Regions from separate parts of the Effusibacillus dendaii genome, predicted to be linked through region 2. Evidence: riboswitches for the same ligand, from Rfam matches in the RefSeq annotation. Region 2 holds a riboswitch; each other region holds the start of a gene.
The links. A riboswitch is a leader RNA that binds a small molecule or an ion and turns the genes downstream of it on or off. The one in region 2 is predicted to bind S-adenosylmethionine.
Positions count from the first base shown of each region.

Region 1: linked by a shared signal. The riboswitch ahead of skT53_RS02650 (methionine ABC transporter ATP-binding protein) and the one ahead of skT53_RS01705 (trans-sulfuration enzyme family protein) in region 2 are both predicted to bind S-adenosylmethionine.
Region 3: linked by a shared signal. The riboswitch ahead of skT53_RS07865 (2,3-diketo-5-methylthiopentyl-1-phosphate enolase) and the one ahead of skT53_RS01705 (trans-sulfuration enzyme family protein) in region 2 are both predicted to bind S-adenosylmethionine.

Region 1 covers NZ_AP023366.1:503,473-508,161, forward strand. The annotation lists gene skT53_RS02630 (peroxiredoxin) at 1-650, shown strand, start outside; gene skT53_RS02635 (helix-turn-helix domain-containing protein) at 663-872, shown strand; gene skT53_RS02640 (hypothetical protein) at 1,019-1,327, shown strand; gene skT53_RS02645 (hypothetical protein) at 1,440-2,225, shown strand; SAM riboswitch class I at 2,428-2,532, shown strand; gene skT53_RS02650 (methionine ABC transporter ATP-binding protein) at 2,597-3,619, shown strand; gene skT53_RS02655 (methionine ABC transporter permease) at 3,606-4,271, shown strand; gene skT53_RS02660 (MetQ/NlpA family ABC transporter substrate-binding protein) at 4,307-4,689, shown strand, end outside.
Region 2 covers NZ_AP023366.1:323,965-328,653, forward strand. The annotation lists gene skT53_RS01690 (DUF441 domain-containing protein) at 1-30, opposite strand, end outside; gene skT53_RS01695 (phosphosulfolactate synthase) at 90-965, opposite strand; gene skT53_RS01700 (MFS transporter) at 1,069-2,364, opposite strand; SAM riboswitch class I at 2,496-2,616, shown strand; gene skT53_RS01705 (trans-sulfuration enzyme family protein) at 2,711-3,871, shown strand; gene skT53_RS01710 (trans-sulfuration enzyme family protein) at 3,868-4,689, shown strand, end outside.
Region 3 covers NZ_AP023366.1:1,445,802-1,450,490, forward strand. The annotation lists gene skT53_RS07850 (1,2-dihydroxy-3-keto-5-methylthiopentene dioxygenase) at 19-549, opposite strand; gene skT53_RS07855 (methylthioribulose 1-phosphate dehydratase) at 592-1,272, opposite strand; gene skT53_RS07860 (2-hydroxy-3-keto-5-methylthiopentenyl-1-phosphate phosphatase) at 1,269-1,925, opposite strand; gene skT53_RS07865 (2,3-diketo-5-methylthiopentyl-1-phosphate enolase) at 1,960-3,189, opposite strand; SAM riboswitch class I at 3,514-3,663, opposite strand; gene skT53_RS07870 (pyridoxal phosphate-dependent aminotransferase) at 3,707-4,689, opposite strand, start outside.

The DNA of each region.
Region 1 (4,689 bases), 180 kb from region 2:
ACGTCCAAGTTTTACCCAGCTTGCCGCGAATTGGAGATCCAGCTCCTCAATTTGAGGCTGTTACAACACAAGGAACGATCAAATTGGAGGATTATAAGGGTTCCTGGTTAATCCTGTTCTCTCATCCGGCAGATTTTACACCGGTGTGTACGACCGAATTTGTAGCTTTCCAAGAAATATATCCCCAACTGCGAGAATTGAACTGTGAGCTGTTGGGAATCAGTGTGGACAGTGTTTCTTCACATATTGCCTGGGTCCGCAATATTGAGCAAACGCAAGGAACCAAAATTGAATTCCCTGTTATTGCCGACTTGAACAAAAATGTTGCGATGAAATACGGCATGATCCATCCGGGAGAAAGTTCAACCGAGACAAACAGAGCCGTCTTTGTGATTGATGAAAGTCAAATCATTCGTGCCATCATCTACTACCCATTGTCAACAGGTCGAAACATGGAGGAAATCCTCAGATTGGTGAAAGCACTGCAAACAACCGCCAATCATAAAGTCTCCACTCCCGCGAATTGGGTGCCCGGAGATAAAGTTCTCGTTCCGCCGCCCGCTTCGCAACAATTGGCGGAAGAACGGGTGAACGATGAAAGTCTGGAAGTGATTGATTGGTATTTGGCGAAAAAAGATTTGAAAATCTAGGAGAGCGGTTGTATGGCCTGCGGAAAATCGGAAAGTTCACTGACACAATCTGAAATAAACGCTTATTTAAGCGTAATCCAAGAGAAACCAGCAACAAGTGCAGAAATCTCGACAAAAATGAAATTGCCATTATTCAAGGTCAGAAGCAATTTACGGGAACTGATTGAACTTGGATACTTGCGAGTCAAGGAAGACCAATATGCGATCATACGGCTGGAATAATTATAGTGCCGGATATTAACGATTAGTGAAAACCAAACACAGTGTTCGGACTACGACGGATCTCCACATCTGGGGATCCGTTTTTTGTGGTAGGACAATATCGAACGCACATAAACCTATTTCGATAACACATAGGAGGTGTTTGTGTGAAGGCCTTAGCCAAAAGACATGTGATTCTATTCATGGCCAAGCGACCAGTCAGAAGAACTGCCGGACACCGTTTGAACGGTTTTAAGCGGGCAATTCATGAAAACAGAAATCATGTAGAGCGGGGAACCATTGCACAAGTAGTGAGTATTGCTTTAGCTGCAAGTTCATCTATCCCCTTACGAGCAGCTCCGAATCTTTATGGGATTGGTTTGTCGCATTTCATGAACACCATGAGCGTTCTGTCCTTTATTTACTCTCTGGCCGAGTACCGTTATGTTTTCCGCAAGAGGCGGGGAGACCAGTGAGTGGGCGTCATATCCATTCCACAAAGATTGCATGATGCCCACTTTGCCAGCATATGAGCAATTGGACGTTAAACCTTAATCAAGATTAAATAATGAAGGGAAGTGGGATACGATGTATTGGAAAATGAAACTGTTGTCGGTCAGCATGGCATCTTTTTTAACGACAAGCATTCCTGCTGGATATGTCTCGGCAGAGGGAGCTCTGGTGGAAGTCAAGCAAGATGTAAAACTTAATACGGGAGATGAGGAGGCCCAAATCTCGGTTACATATTTGTTTCTGGAACATCTTGATCTAACGATTGATTTGATGAAAAAACATGCGAAGTCTGCAGATTTGGAGGCTGACATCCACGCGCTTAAGCAGAACGCAAGTTCTCTTGCATCCGCCGTTGGTTTGATTTATGGGCAAAATGCCAAGAAAGAGTTTCAGAAAATCTGGGGCGAACAGATTGATCTATGTGTAGATGCGATCAAAAACATAGACCGCAACGATCAGGACTGGAAGAAGATGGTGGAACCTCGTTTTATACAGTATCAAAAGGAACTGTTTGATTTCTTCCTGTCCCGAAACCCTCAGTCCAAGGATAACATTATGCGTGGTCTGAATACGCACGCCGATTTTCTTATGAAAGCGTTGGAGCGTTATAAGAAGAAGGATTATGAAGCCGCATACAAAAACCTGTCGGAGGCCTACCGTTGTTTATTTGACACAGAAGACGTGAATTTTGGCAAGATCTTCTGGCATTTTACAAAGAAAATCAACGGATCAGCAGAATCAAACAGCCTGCCGTTTAGAGCCAGCTTTGAACGCGAGTTTCTCGTACATGCGAATCTGTTGGTTCTTTTCATGCAAAGTGAGGCGAACGATTCAATAAGAACGCCGTTTCCAAACGGATAGGGCAGTATACAGACCAGTTAACTCAAGCGTGTAATTCCGTTGTTTACACAGAACTTATACACGAGTAGACCGCGAAAAACGGCTTAACCTTTAACGGCTTCCCGTGAAATGTGACAAATTCTCCGTTCCGCCTGTTGACATGCAAAATCTTGTCGAATAATATAATTATTAGTTTGTCTAACAAATTAAACAACCTAATATATCCTTATCAAGAGCTGACCGAGGGACTGGCCCTATGACGTCCAGCAACCTACCGGTTTTCGGTAAGGTGCTAACTCCAGCAGGATAGGATCCTGGCAGATAAGGCATCGCAGAACGTGTCCATGCCTTTTCGTTGTTGAAAAGGCATTTTTCATTTTGGGGGTATGGCCATGATTGAACTGGTAGATTTATATAAAGAGTACCAAACAAAACGTGGAAAAGTGATTGCTGTTAACCATGTAAGTCTAAAGATCGAACCGGGAGAAATTTTCGGGATTGTAGGATACAGTGGGGCGGGAAAAAGTTCCCTGCTACGTTGCATGAATCTGTTGGAACGACCCACAACAGGAGTTGTGCGGTTGAATGATGTGGATTTGACGACATTAAACACGCAAGAACTGCGTCAAGCACGTCAAAAGATAGGCATGATTTTTCAACACTTTAACCTGAACAGCAGTCGAACCGTTTTTCAAAACGTTGCTTTTGCCTTAAAAGCTGCCAACAAGTCAAAGGACTTTATTGAAAAACGGGTGCCGGAGCTGCTTGCATTGGTAGGGTTAGCCGATAAGGCAGACCAATATCCCAGTCAACTCAGCGGAGGCCAAAAACAAAGAGTGGGGATTGCAAGGGCATTGGCAAATGACCCGCATGTTTTGCTTTGTGATGAAGCGACCTCCGCTCTTGATCCGAAGACTACCAAATCGATACTCGCCTTGTTAAAAGAAATCAATGAAAAACTCGGATTAACGATCGTTTTGATCACCCACGAGATGGAAGTCATCAAAGAAATCTGCCATCGGGTGGCTGTCATGAAAGAAGGAGACATTATCGAAGTGGGCAATGTCTACGATATTTTTGCGAATCCGAAGCAATCTCTTACAAGAGAGTTTATCGAGACGGTTCTGCATTTTGAGTTACCCAGTGAGGTTTTACAGCATCGGAATCCGCACGGAATTCTGGTGAAAATACAATTTAAAGGCGAAATTGCGGAAGAGAGCATTGTGTCTGACGTTCTACAATCCTGCAAGGTAAAAGGAAATATTCTGCACGGAAAAATCGAATATATTCAAAATGTGCCGCTTGGCATATTCATTATGGAGTTGAGCGGTGATTCACAAGAAGTGGATAAAGCACTCGGTCTCCTACGGGAAAGAACTTCTGAATTGGAGGTGATCGCGGATGTCCTTAAATAAAGTGATTGAACTCCTGCCCGACCTGATGAAAGCGTTTAATGACACGATGTATATGGTGGGAGTATCGCTTTTCATCTCGATCGTTATCGGAATTCCGCTGGGAATACTTCTGTTCGTGACCGATAAAGGCTTGTTTTTTGAAAACCGGTTCATCAATTTGTTGCTTGGGACCTTGGCCAATATTGTCAGGTCGGTTCCGTTCATTATACTGCTGGTTGCTTTACTGCCATTTACCCAATTTTTAATCGGGTCCACAATCGGCCCTACTGCTGCTTCTGTCCCATTATCAGTTGCAGCGATACCTTTTTACGCACGTCTCGTTGAATCATCCCTGCGTGAGATCAATAAAGGGGTAATCGAAGCGGCCATTTCAACCGGAGCGTCCCCCTGGCTCATTATCCGAGAAGTATTGCTTCCAGAAGCGCGACCCGGCATCATTGCGGGGTTAACCATCACCGCCATCAGTCTGCTGGGTTTTTCCGCGATGGCCGGTATTGTCGGCGGCGGCGGAATTGGCGACTTGGCCATTCGGTTCGGCTATTATCGTTACGATAATGAAATCATGTTGGTGACCGTTCTTATCCTTATTGCACTTGTTCAAATCATTCAGTTTCTGGGTGACTGGGCAAGAAACAAAGTGGACAAGCGGTAAACATAAAAAATTTTTAAGGAGTAGGAGAGAACAAGATGAAAAAAGCATGGAAAGTCATCACAGCACTTGGCCTGTCAGTTTCCTTGTTGGCAGGCTGCGGCGGCGGCAAAACCGAATCGACAGCTCAACAGGGCTCGCAGCCGACCGAAAAGAAGGAGTTAAAAATCGGGGCTACAGCAGGACCTTACAGCGATATGGTGACAAAAGCCATTAAGCCGATTATGGAAAAGAAAGGATATAAGGTAGACGTTGTTGAATTTCAGGATTACGTGCAGCCGAATTTAGCCCTTGCGAATGGATCGATTGACGCAAACCTGTTTCAACATACGTTATACCTAAAGAAATTTGCGGCTGACAAAGGACTCGATCTTTCTGCCGTCATCAGTGTTCCAACAGCCCCGATGGGACTGTATTCGAA
Region 2 (4,689 bases):
AAAAACAAGTATGAGTTCCCCTGTCATCAATCCCACCCCTTAGCCTCCATACAATATATGGACGAGGGATGGGGGTTATGCGGGGGAAATCATTGTCCCTCGACATAGATCGAGGTCATGAAACGGCTCGGATTCGCGACATACATCTCGCTCTCCCGTTGGTTTTGCACAGCGTGCCGCAGTGTATCGCTCCGCAACCCCCGCCGCAACGCTTCTACGGACAGAATGTCATGCGGGGCGATATTGCCGAGGTTCACATTCCCCCCCAGCCGAGCGATTAATTCCTGCTGTTGAGATTTAAGAGGGGCTTCCCAAATAATTAAATCAGGCGATGAAATTTTGTTCAGCAGAAAATCCATATCATTTTCACGTATGTTGCCGTTTGCTTCATAAATTCCTACTGATTTACCTGATTCGCGTCCTTCCATGATGACCTTACAGGCGCCTGCTTCCAAATCTTGCTCAATGATTTCCAATTGTTCCGCAATTGGCAGATGTGTGCCCTCTTCTTTTTTGCCGACTTCGCTCAATACCAAAAACCCTAAATCCCTTGCTTCTTCGATCAGCTGTTTCCGTAATCCTTTTGAAATAGAAAGCGTACCGTCCGATACCTCGATGGCGGAGAATCCGATTTTTTTCGCCTCTTGCATGAATTCTTTCCAACGGTTCTGCATGACAGCCGATTCAAGCAGAGTCCCGCCCGGGTACACATGAATCTGATAATCACGCAGCATGTTGATTTTGTTCAGCAGTAATGACTTTCCGTAGAGTTGGGAAGTTCCAAAGCCGATTTTCAAAAAATCAATATAACCACTTGCGATTTCCGCCAAATCCATCGTTTGCCGTATTCCTAAACCTGTATCGATTAACATGGTCCATCCGCTGATGCGGGGTTTTTCGTTTCGTCCAGGCAGCGGATCGTCAAGGATAAATTCCCAAGGTTTCTGCAACGATACTTCGGCCATTTAAAAATCTCCTTTCATCCAACGTAGATTCCCGGCAGAACCTCCTGAAAGGTATTTCAACCTACTGGGCTTCCATATCGTATGCGGAACACGGACGCAGGTGTTACGCCCGTGCTTTCTTTTTTGCCAATATATTTCGCATCGTTTCGTGCGGGATGGAACCGGGGGTGGGAGCAGGAGGCTTTTTTTCCGAGTCGGGAACCCGAATCAACCACATCGATAAACCGGCTGCCACCAGGGCCAAGCCTGCCACTGAGAAAAACATGACAGCTCTTGAAATTTCCATCAGCCAAGTAAATACGGGTGGTCCAATCGCAACTCCCAAAAAACGAACCGAACCGTAAAACGATGTAACAATCCCGCGTTTTTCCATATTGACGGCGGAGGTAATCAACATATTAAGGCATGGGAGGACGAGACCGGTTCCGATACCGCTTATAACGAGCAGCGCCAGGAGTATATACGTATTTTTGATGATTGCGGCAAGTCCCAGTGGCACTGCCACAAGCAGCATGCCTGTTACAATCAAGCTTTTCATCAAGCCTTTTCGTTTTTTGATTTTGGCGCCGGTAATATAGGAGGTAGAGGACATGGCCAACAGCGGAATCGCCAGAATACCGCCTTTTGGAAGACCGTCGATTTTATATTGTTCTTCCAGAATCTGTGAGAGGTAAAACAATACGCCGAACAAAATAAAAAGAGCACTCGCCCCTGTAAAGTAAGCAGTCATCAGCCACTTCCATTCTTTTTCAAAAATTGATTTTAAAGACGATACGTACTGTTTAATGGATTGGGGTTCACTCTTTTTCTTCGGTTCTTTAATGAAAAACCAAATGGCCAGAGCGGCAGGTATACAAAGCACCGGAAAAGCGAAGAAGGCGGCATACCATACAATAAAAGCGACAAGAACGCCTAGAATAGGGCTTAACACTTTCCCTAAACCGTTTGAAGCCTCGATTAATCCTAGTGCTTGGCTGCGAGCCGCTCCTTTAAAAATGTCACCCGCCAATGCCATCGCAATCGGTGCCGTACCCGCAGCGCCAATTCCTTGCAATACACGACCGGCCATGATTACCCCGAATGGCTTATCCAGAAGCCAAGCGGCAACTCCGGCGATTAACCCTCCCAGTGCATAGAGAATCAAGGAGGGAATGATGACCGTTTTCCGATTGAATCGATCTGACAAAAAACCGGCCAACGGAATGATGATACCGGCAGGGACTGAAAATAGTGTGATCACAAGACTGGCCTGAAATTTGGAGATGTTCAGCTCTTCCTGCATCGTTGTTAAAATCGGAATCAACATGGAGTTTCCTAATACCATAATGAGCGGGACGCTGCCAAGGGCAATCAAAGGCAGCAAAGAAAGTTTCTTTCCGTTCGATGCTGTTTGCTCCATTTGTTTCAGCCCCTTCACGATTGTACTTCTATTCTTTCCGCCTCCTGTTGCAAAATGCAGGCAGTTGTTGTTAAAAACACTTGACGAAAAGACAGGAACAATTGTAAAGTGAATCCAAGAATTGAAAATCGCTCTTATCCAGAGTTGGCTGAGGGACTGGCCCTATGAAGCCCGGCAACCGGAATCGCGCCTCCACAAAGAGTGCGATTTGTGGTGCTAATTCCTGCAGGAATATTTCCTGACAGATAAGAGAGGACGGGTCGATATTTACGGACAAGGGTCTTTCTCTTAATGGGGAAGGCCCTTTGTTGTTTTGTATTTTGCCTAATTCGGAGGGATTTTTCAGATGAACATTGAGACAAAATTGGCGCAAGCAGGCAATCGGCAGGATCCGCTGACAGGTGCGGTCTCGTTGCCGATTCATCACGCTACCACTTTTGCGCATCCGGCATTTGGACAAAGCACAGGTTTTGATTACACTCGAACGCTAAATCCCACCCGAAAAGTACTGGAAGAAACAATTGCCGATCTTGAAAACGGGAAGCGGGGATTCGCTTTTGCATCCGGTATGGCGGCGATTGCCTGTCTGGTGGAACTGTTCGACCCGGGCGATCATCTGATCTCCACAAACGATCTGTATGGCGGCACTTACCGGTTGTTTGAACAGATTTTGCGGCGGAAAGGGATTGAAACAAGCTATGTCGATTCCACCGACCTGTCGCAGGTAAAGGCGGCGGTACAGCCCAACACCAAAGCGATTTTTATCGAGACGCCAACCAATCCCACCATGAAAATCACAGATATTGCAGGATGTGTATCGATTGCTGCCGAACATGGACTGCTTACGATCGTTGACAATACGTTCATGACCCCTTATTTTCAGCGTCCGTTGGATTTGGGAGCCGATATTGTGCTGCACTCGGGAACAAAGTATCTGGGCGGCCATAATGATGTGTTATGCGGTTTGCTGGCGGTAAAAGACGAGAAGCTGGGCGAGCGTCTTTTCTTCCTGCAAAATTCAATTGGCGCCGTTTTGGGCCCACAGGACAGCTGGTTAATGATCCGCGGCATGAAGACGTTGGCTCTCCGCATGGAAAAACATCAGGAAAACGCAGCAAAAGTCGCCGCCTGGCTGGCCACCCACCCGGCTGTTACAACTGTTTATTTTCCAGGGTTGGATGGTGCGCCCGGCAAATCGGTGCATGATCAACAGTGCACAGGGGCCGGCGGCATGCTTTCGTTTGAAGTGGAACATGAGAGCATGATTGAACCGATTTTGGCAAATCTGAAAATGATTACATTTGCGGAAAGTCTGGGCGGCGTCGAATCGTTGATGACGTATCCGGCCAAACAGACCCATTTTGATATTCCCAAAGAGGTGCGGGAAGCTTACGGCGTAACCGACCGACTGCTGCGGTTTTCTGTCGGGATTGAACATGCAGACGATATTATTCATGATCTGGCGCAGGCGCTGCAGGCGGCCAAATCGGAGGTGGCGGCCAAATGAAATTTGAGACGCGAACACTTCATACAGGATTTGAAATCGACAAACAGACGGGCGCCTCCAGCGTACCGATTTTTCAGGCATCGACTTTTCACCAGGAGGATTGGGATGGGCATCAGGAGTTTGATTATGCCCGTTCCGGCAACCCGACCCGACAGGCCTTGGAAAAAATCATTGCGGAGCTGGAAGGAGCCCGTTACGGCTATGCATTCGCTTCCGGCATGGCGGCCATCAGCGGCGTCCTGCTGACGCTCCCGACCGGGTCTCATGTGGTGGCTTGCGAAGACATTTATGGAGGCACGTTCCGGGCGCTGACACGCGTATTTTCCCGATTGGGCATTGAGACGACGTTTGTGGATGCCAGTCGAATCGAACAAATGGAAGCGGCTATACGACCGGATACCAAACTTCTGATGCTTGAAACACCGTCGAATCCGACCTTGAAGATTATCGATCTGAAGAAGGCGGCCGATCTTGCCAAACAAAAAGGGATTGTTACCGTAGTCGACAATACGTTCATGTCTCCCTACTTACAGCGGCCGCATGAATTGGGCATCGACGTAGTGGTTCATTCCGGAACCAAGTTTTTGGGCGGCCATTCGGATGTCGTGGCAGGTCTTGTAACGGTTAACGATCCGGCTTTGGCAAAAGAAATTTATCTCATTCAAAACGGTTTTGGGGGGATTCTGGGTCCGCAGGATTGTTGGCTATTGATGCGGGGAATCAAGACTCTGGCTGTTCGTATGAAAGAAAGTCAACAGTCTGCTACGGAGATTGCCTGTTATTTGGCGAAACATCCGCGTATCCGACAGGTGTATTAT
Region 3 (4,689 bases), 1.1 Mb from region 2:
TAGCTATTCACTTTCCCCTTACGCCGTCTGCTCCTCAAAGATCGCCGCCCAGCCTTCGGTCGATTCGAAAATCCGGATCGCCTTCACCTTGCGGTCATCCATCAGGGTAAACCAGTGACGGGTGCCGTTCGGTACAGAAATCAGGTCGCCCGCTTCCAGTTCTACATCAAAGAACACGCCGTCTTTCGGACCTTTGATCGCGAAGATGCCGTGACCGTCTACGATGAAGCGGACTTCGTCCTCACTGTGATGATGCTCTTTCTTGAACATGTCAAGCAGTTGATCCAAATTGGGAGTTTTATCAGACAACACCACAATGTCGGCCGACTTATATCCTCTTTTGGCTGACAGCGCATCGACTTCCGGTTTAAACAACGCAAGAATTTCTGATTTCTGTTCGTCCGTCAGCGCGTACTCTTCCTTGAGATTGCCCTGCAGCCGGGAAATATCCCATTTTTCATAGATAATGCCTTGCTCTTCCAGATAGGCCTCGACTGCATCCGGATTTTCAATTCTTTCATTTGTTTCGTGAAAACGAATTTGTGCCATACGATTTTCCTCCCCAGAATATGAATTTATTTAATAGATAATTTACAGCGCAGTCGCAATTGGCGGAACCGCCAGCGGCAACGAACCGTTTCTTGTTACCGATACCCACAAAAACTGATAGTGAAACAAAAACTCAAGAGCTTCCACATGACGTTTCGCTTCAAACGGAGTTCGCCCCCATGCGTAAATGCCATGTTTGCGGATCAGCACACCAGGAACCCGTGGGTCCAATCGGTTACCAATTTCATCTGCCAATCTGGGAATGTCCGCAAAGTTCTCAATGATTGGAACTTCGATAACGGCCCCCTCTTCCCATATACCCAGGCCCTTGATAAGCTCCATCTGGGACAACGTAACGTTCCCTTCGTGGAAGTACAGCTCTGAAATCAGGTTGTTATATACCGTGTGTACATGCAGTACTGATCCTGCGTCTGTTAACTGATAGATTTTCGAGTGAATAAGGGTCTCGGCAGACGGGCGCAGCCGGGTTGGTTCGATCGGTTTGCACTCCTGATCAACCGCCAAAATATCGTCCAGTTGCAAACTTTCCTTATCTTTGCCGCTCGCGGTCACACCGAAAACCAACGGATCGTCGCTCAGTTTAATCGACAGATTGCCCGCCGTCGCCGGCAGCCACCCTTTTTGCGTAAAATTGTCCGCAATCTCTTTTAATTGCCTCGCAATTTGAATCCGGTCTTCCTGATAGAATTGATAGTCTGTCATGCGGACACCCCCAATTGCAACAATCGTTCAATGCATGCTTTAACGTCCCCAAAATCGGTAAACGGCGCAAGCGTGAGTCCTTCTTCTCTGCACCTGTCCAGCAAAAAGGAACGTGCAATCACAAAATCGGCCTGTCTCGCCGCTTTCAGATCGGTGATACTGTCCCCAATCACAAGGCGTGTAAATCGATCGGCCGGATACTTTCGCATAACCGAAGGTTTACACATCCCGCAACCCCCGTCACATTTGTCGTCACAATCATGCGGCCACAAAATGCGAATCGTCTCATCCGAAAAGTCTGCTTGATTGCAGTAGATTTGCGAGATTTGGTAAGGTGCCAAAATCGGCTCCACAAAAAAATCGATGCCGCCGCTTGTCACCAACAGTTCCACATTATTTCCACGGCAATATTCGACAAACTCGCCAAATCCTTCACGGATTCTTGCCGTCTGTTTTGCATATGCAACCAGTTCATCCCGCTGGCCGGAGGGAATCATGGAAAACAGTCTGCCAACCCCTTCCTGCACCGAAATTCGTTGCGATAAAATATCGTCCTTCGTTAATTCCCATCCATCCGGTGCAAACCGCTCCATTACGGAAATGATCATATCTCGTTCGGTAATCGTCCCGTCAAAGTCACAAAAAACGACCATTTGCTTGCTAAAAATCTGATTGCCATCTCCCAATTTACTTGCCTCCCCACAACTGGAGTGCCTTCGCCAGTTCATCACTTTCGGTTGCTGCTTCAGCAAGTGTTCGGCCTTTTAGGACCGCTTCAATCGCTGCCACAAACGCCCGCCCGCCGGCTGCCGATCCGTCCGGATGCCCGTGAATGCCGCCACCCGCGTTGACGATTTGATCATTTCCGAGATCCTCATACAGCTGCGGCACCAACGCAGGATGAATCCCTGCGGAAGGGACAGGGAACGACCGTTTGAGGGCAAACGCATCCATGCGCAATTCGTCTGCAATCGCCAACGTCTCTGTGCGTTCCATGGCAACCGAACCATAGGCGGAAGGATACAGCACAAAATCAGCCCCTGCCATTCGCATCAGTTTCCCCAGCAGAACGCTGGCTCGTATACCGTACTGTGGCGCTGGATACACAGCACCCGACAAGGCGGGATGCGCCATGATCGGAACTGTAACGGCCGGATCTCCCGCCAATCTGTGCAACACATCATATCCATATGCCAACACATTCAACAGAAGGGCACTGGCGCCTGCCTCAACAGCCCGTTTCGCTTTTTCCACGATTTCCGTAACCGGTCCGGTCAAATTGGCCGCATACAACACCTTTTTGCCCGTAACAGAGTAAGCCCTTTCCGCCTCTTTCGCACACGCTTCGATTCGTCGCTCAAACGGGGCATACGTATCATCAAAGAAAATTTCATCATCTTTCACAAGATCAACGCCGCCGATCGCCTGCTGATAAAACAGTTCCGCCAATGTTTTCGTCTCGTAGCCGATGCACGATTTGAAAATCGACATTAACAGCGGCCGGTCATATACACCTAACCGCTGCCGGATTCCTTCGATGCCGTATTTCGGTCCCGGAAACTGTTTTACAAACGATTCCGGAAACTGCAGATCGACCAGCTTGATCATCCCGTCCATCGACAGCTTGCCGAATACAGTAGTCAACAACGCGGGAATTTCAGCCGTAAAGTTGCATACCGGGTACCCGATTTGCAAAATCGCCTTTCGATTCCCCGCCTCGTCTTCCCCCAGCTCTTCGACAGATACCACCTGCCCGAGGTGTTTTTTCATCTGTTCTTGCCGTTCAGCAGGCAGATCCGTCCAGGAACCGACTGTAAGTCCCACCGCAATCCCCTGCGCTTTTTTATAAAAATCGCCCGCCTGCTGGTGCACCAGATAAGAAGCCATTACATAATCGTCAGACACCCAATCCCCCATAACAACCTCCCCTTTCTGGCAAACTGATAAAGCATTCGCCGCTCCGCACCCTAAAGAAAACTTGGCTTTCGCCAAGCCTTTGGTGTAGGCGAAAGCCTCGTTGTCTTGCGCATGGATGCGCTGATGCCGACGTTGCGACGACCATGGATGGTCTGGTGTCGACGATGCAACATGGACGTTGCGTTTTCGTCGACCGACACGGATGTCGCGCTTATAGTCGGCCTTCCTCTATACTATCGCACGCTTCAAAGTTATACTTTCCGACAGTGAAACAAAAACGCCTCTATCCTTTGAAAAGAGGCGTATCGCTAGTCGTTATCGCGCCTCTCATCTCTCAGAACCAAACGATTCTGCAGGAGTTAGCACCGTGGACACCCTGTCTAACGGAATTCCAGTTGCTGCCGATCCGTCGCCAAAATATGTCCGGTTGCCGGGCTTCATCGGGCCAGTCCCTCAGCCTGCTCGTGATAAGAGTTTTTTATTTTAATTTTAAATGTACAATAGAAAACGGCAGGAATCAATATACGATCTTCCCCAACCGCTCAACAGCTTCCCGCAGGCGTTCTTCCGAATCCAAAAGTCCTACGCGCACATATCCCTCGCCGCTTTTGCCAAATCCAATACCGGGGGCTACCACCACATACGCCCGTTCCAGTGCCAGATCGGCAAATTCGATCGAACTCATGCCATTCGGAATCGGAATCCAGGTAAAGAAAGAACCTTTCGGCTCTATCACGTCCCAACCGAGCTCGCGCAGTCCGCCGATAAATACATTACGCCGACGCTGATACACGTTCACCAATTCTCTTACACAGTCCTGCGAAGAACGCAATGCCGTGATCGATGCCCGCTGGATGGCCGGAAACAAAGACACAAAGTAATGGTCCTGGATCAGATTGAGCAACGAGATAATCTCTTTATTGCCAACTGCAAAGCCTACCCGCCAGCCGGCCATATTGTATGTTTTGGACATCGTGTAAAATTCGACCCCAACTTCTTTTGCACCCGGCGCCTGCAGGAACGACACCGGTTTCAAACCGTCAAAGCCGATCGCCCCGTACGCATAATCGTGTGCCACTACAATCTGGTGTTTCTCCGCCAACGCCACCGTTTCCTGAAAAAACGATTCCGGTGCGGTTGCAGACGTGGGGTTGCTCGGATAGTTTAAAAACATCAATTTTGCCCGCCGCAGCACATCGTCCGGCAGACTGGAATAATCGGGCAGAAAATCGTTTTCCCGCAAAAGCGGCATCATCACCATTTCACCGCCGCTCATCGCCACGCCTGACCAATAATCCGGGTAACCGGGATCGGGAACCAGACATACGTCGCCTTTGTTTAACAAACATTGACTAATCTCAACCAAGCCGACTTTTCCGCCAAACAAGATAGCCACTTCTGTCTCCGGTTCAAGCGAAACGTCGCATTCCATTCTATACCAGTCGGCAACTGCCTCTTTCAGTTCGAGCAGCCCGGAAAACGGCGAATAGCGGTGCGTTT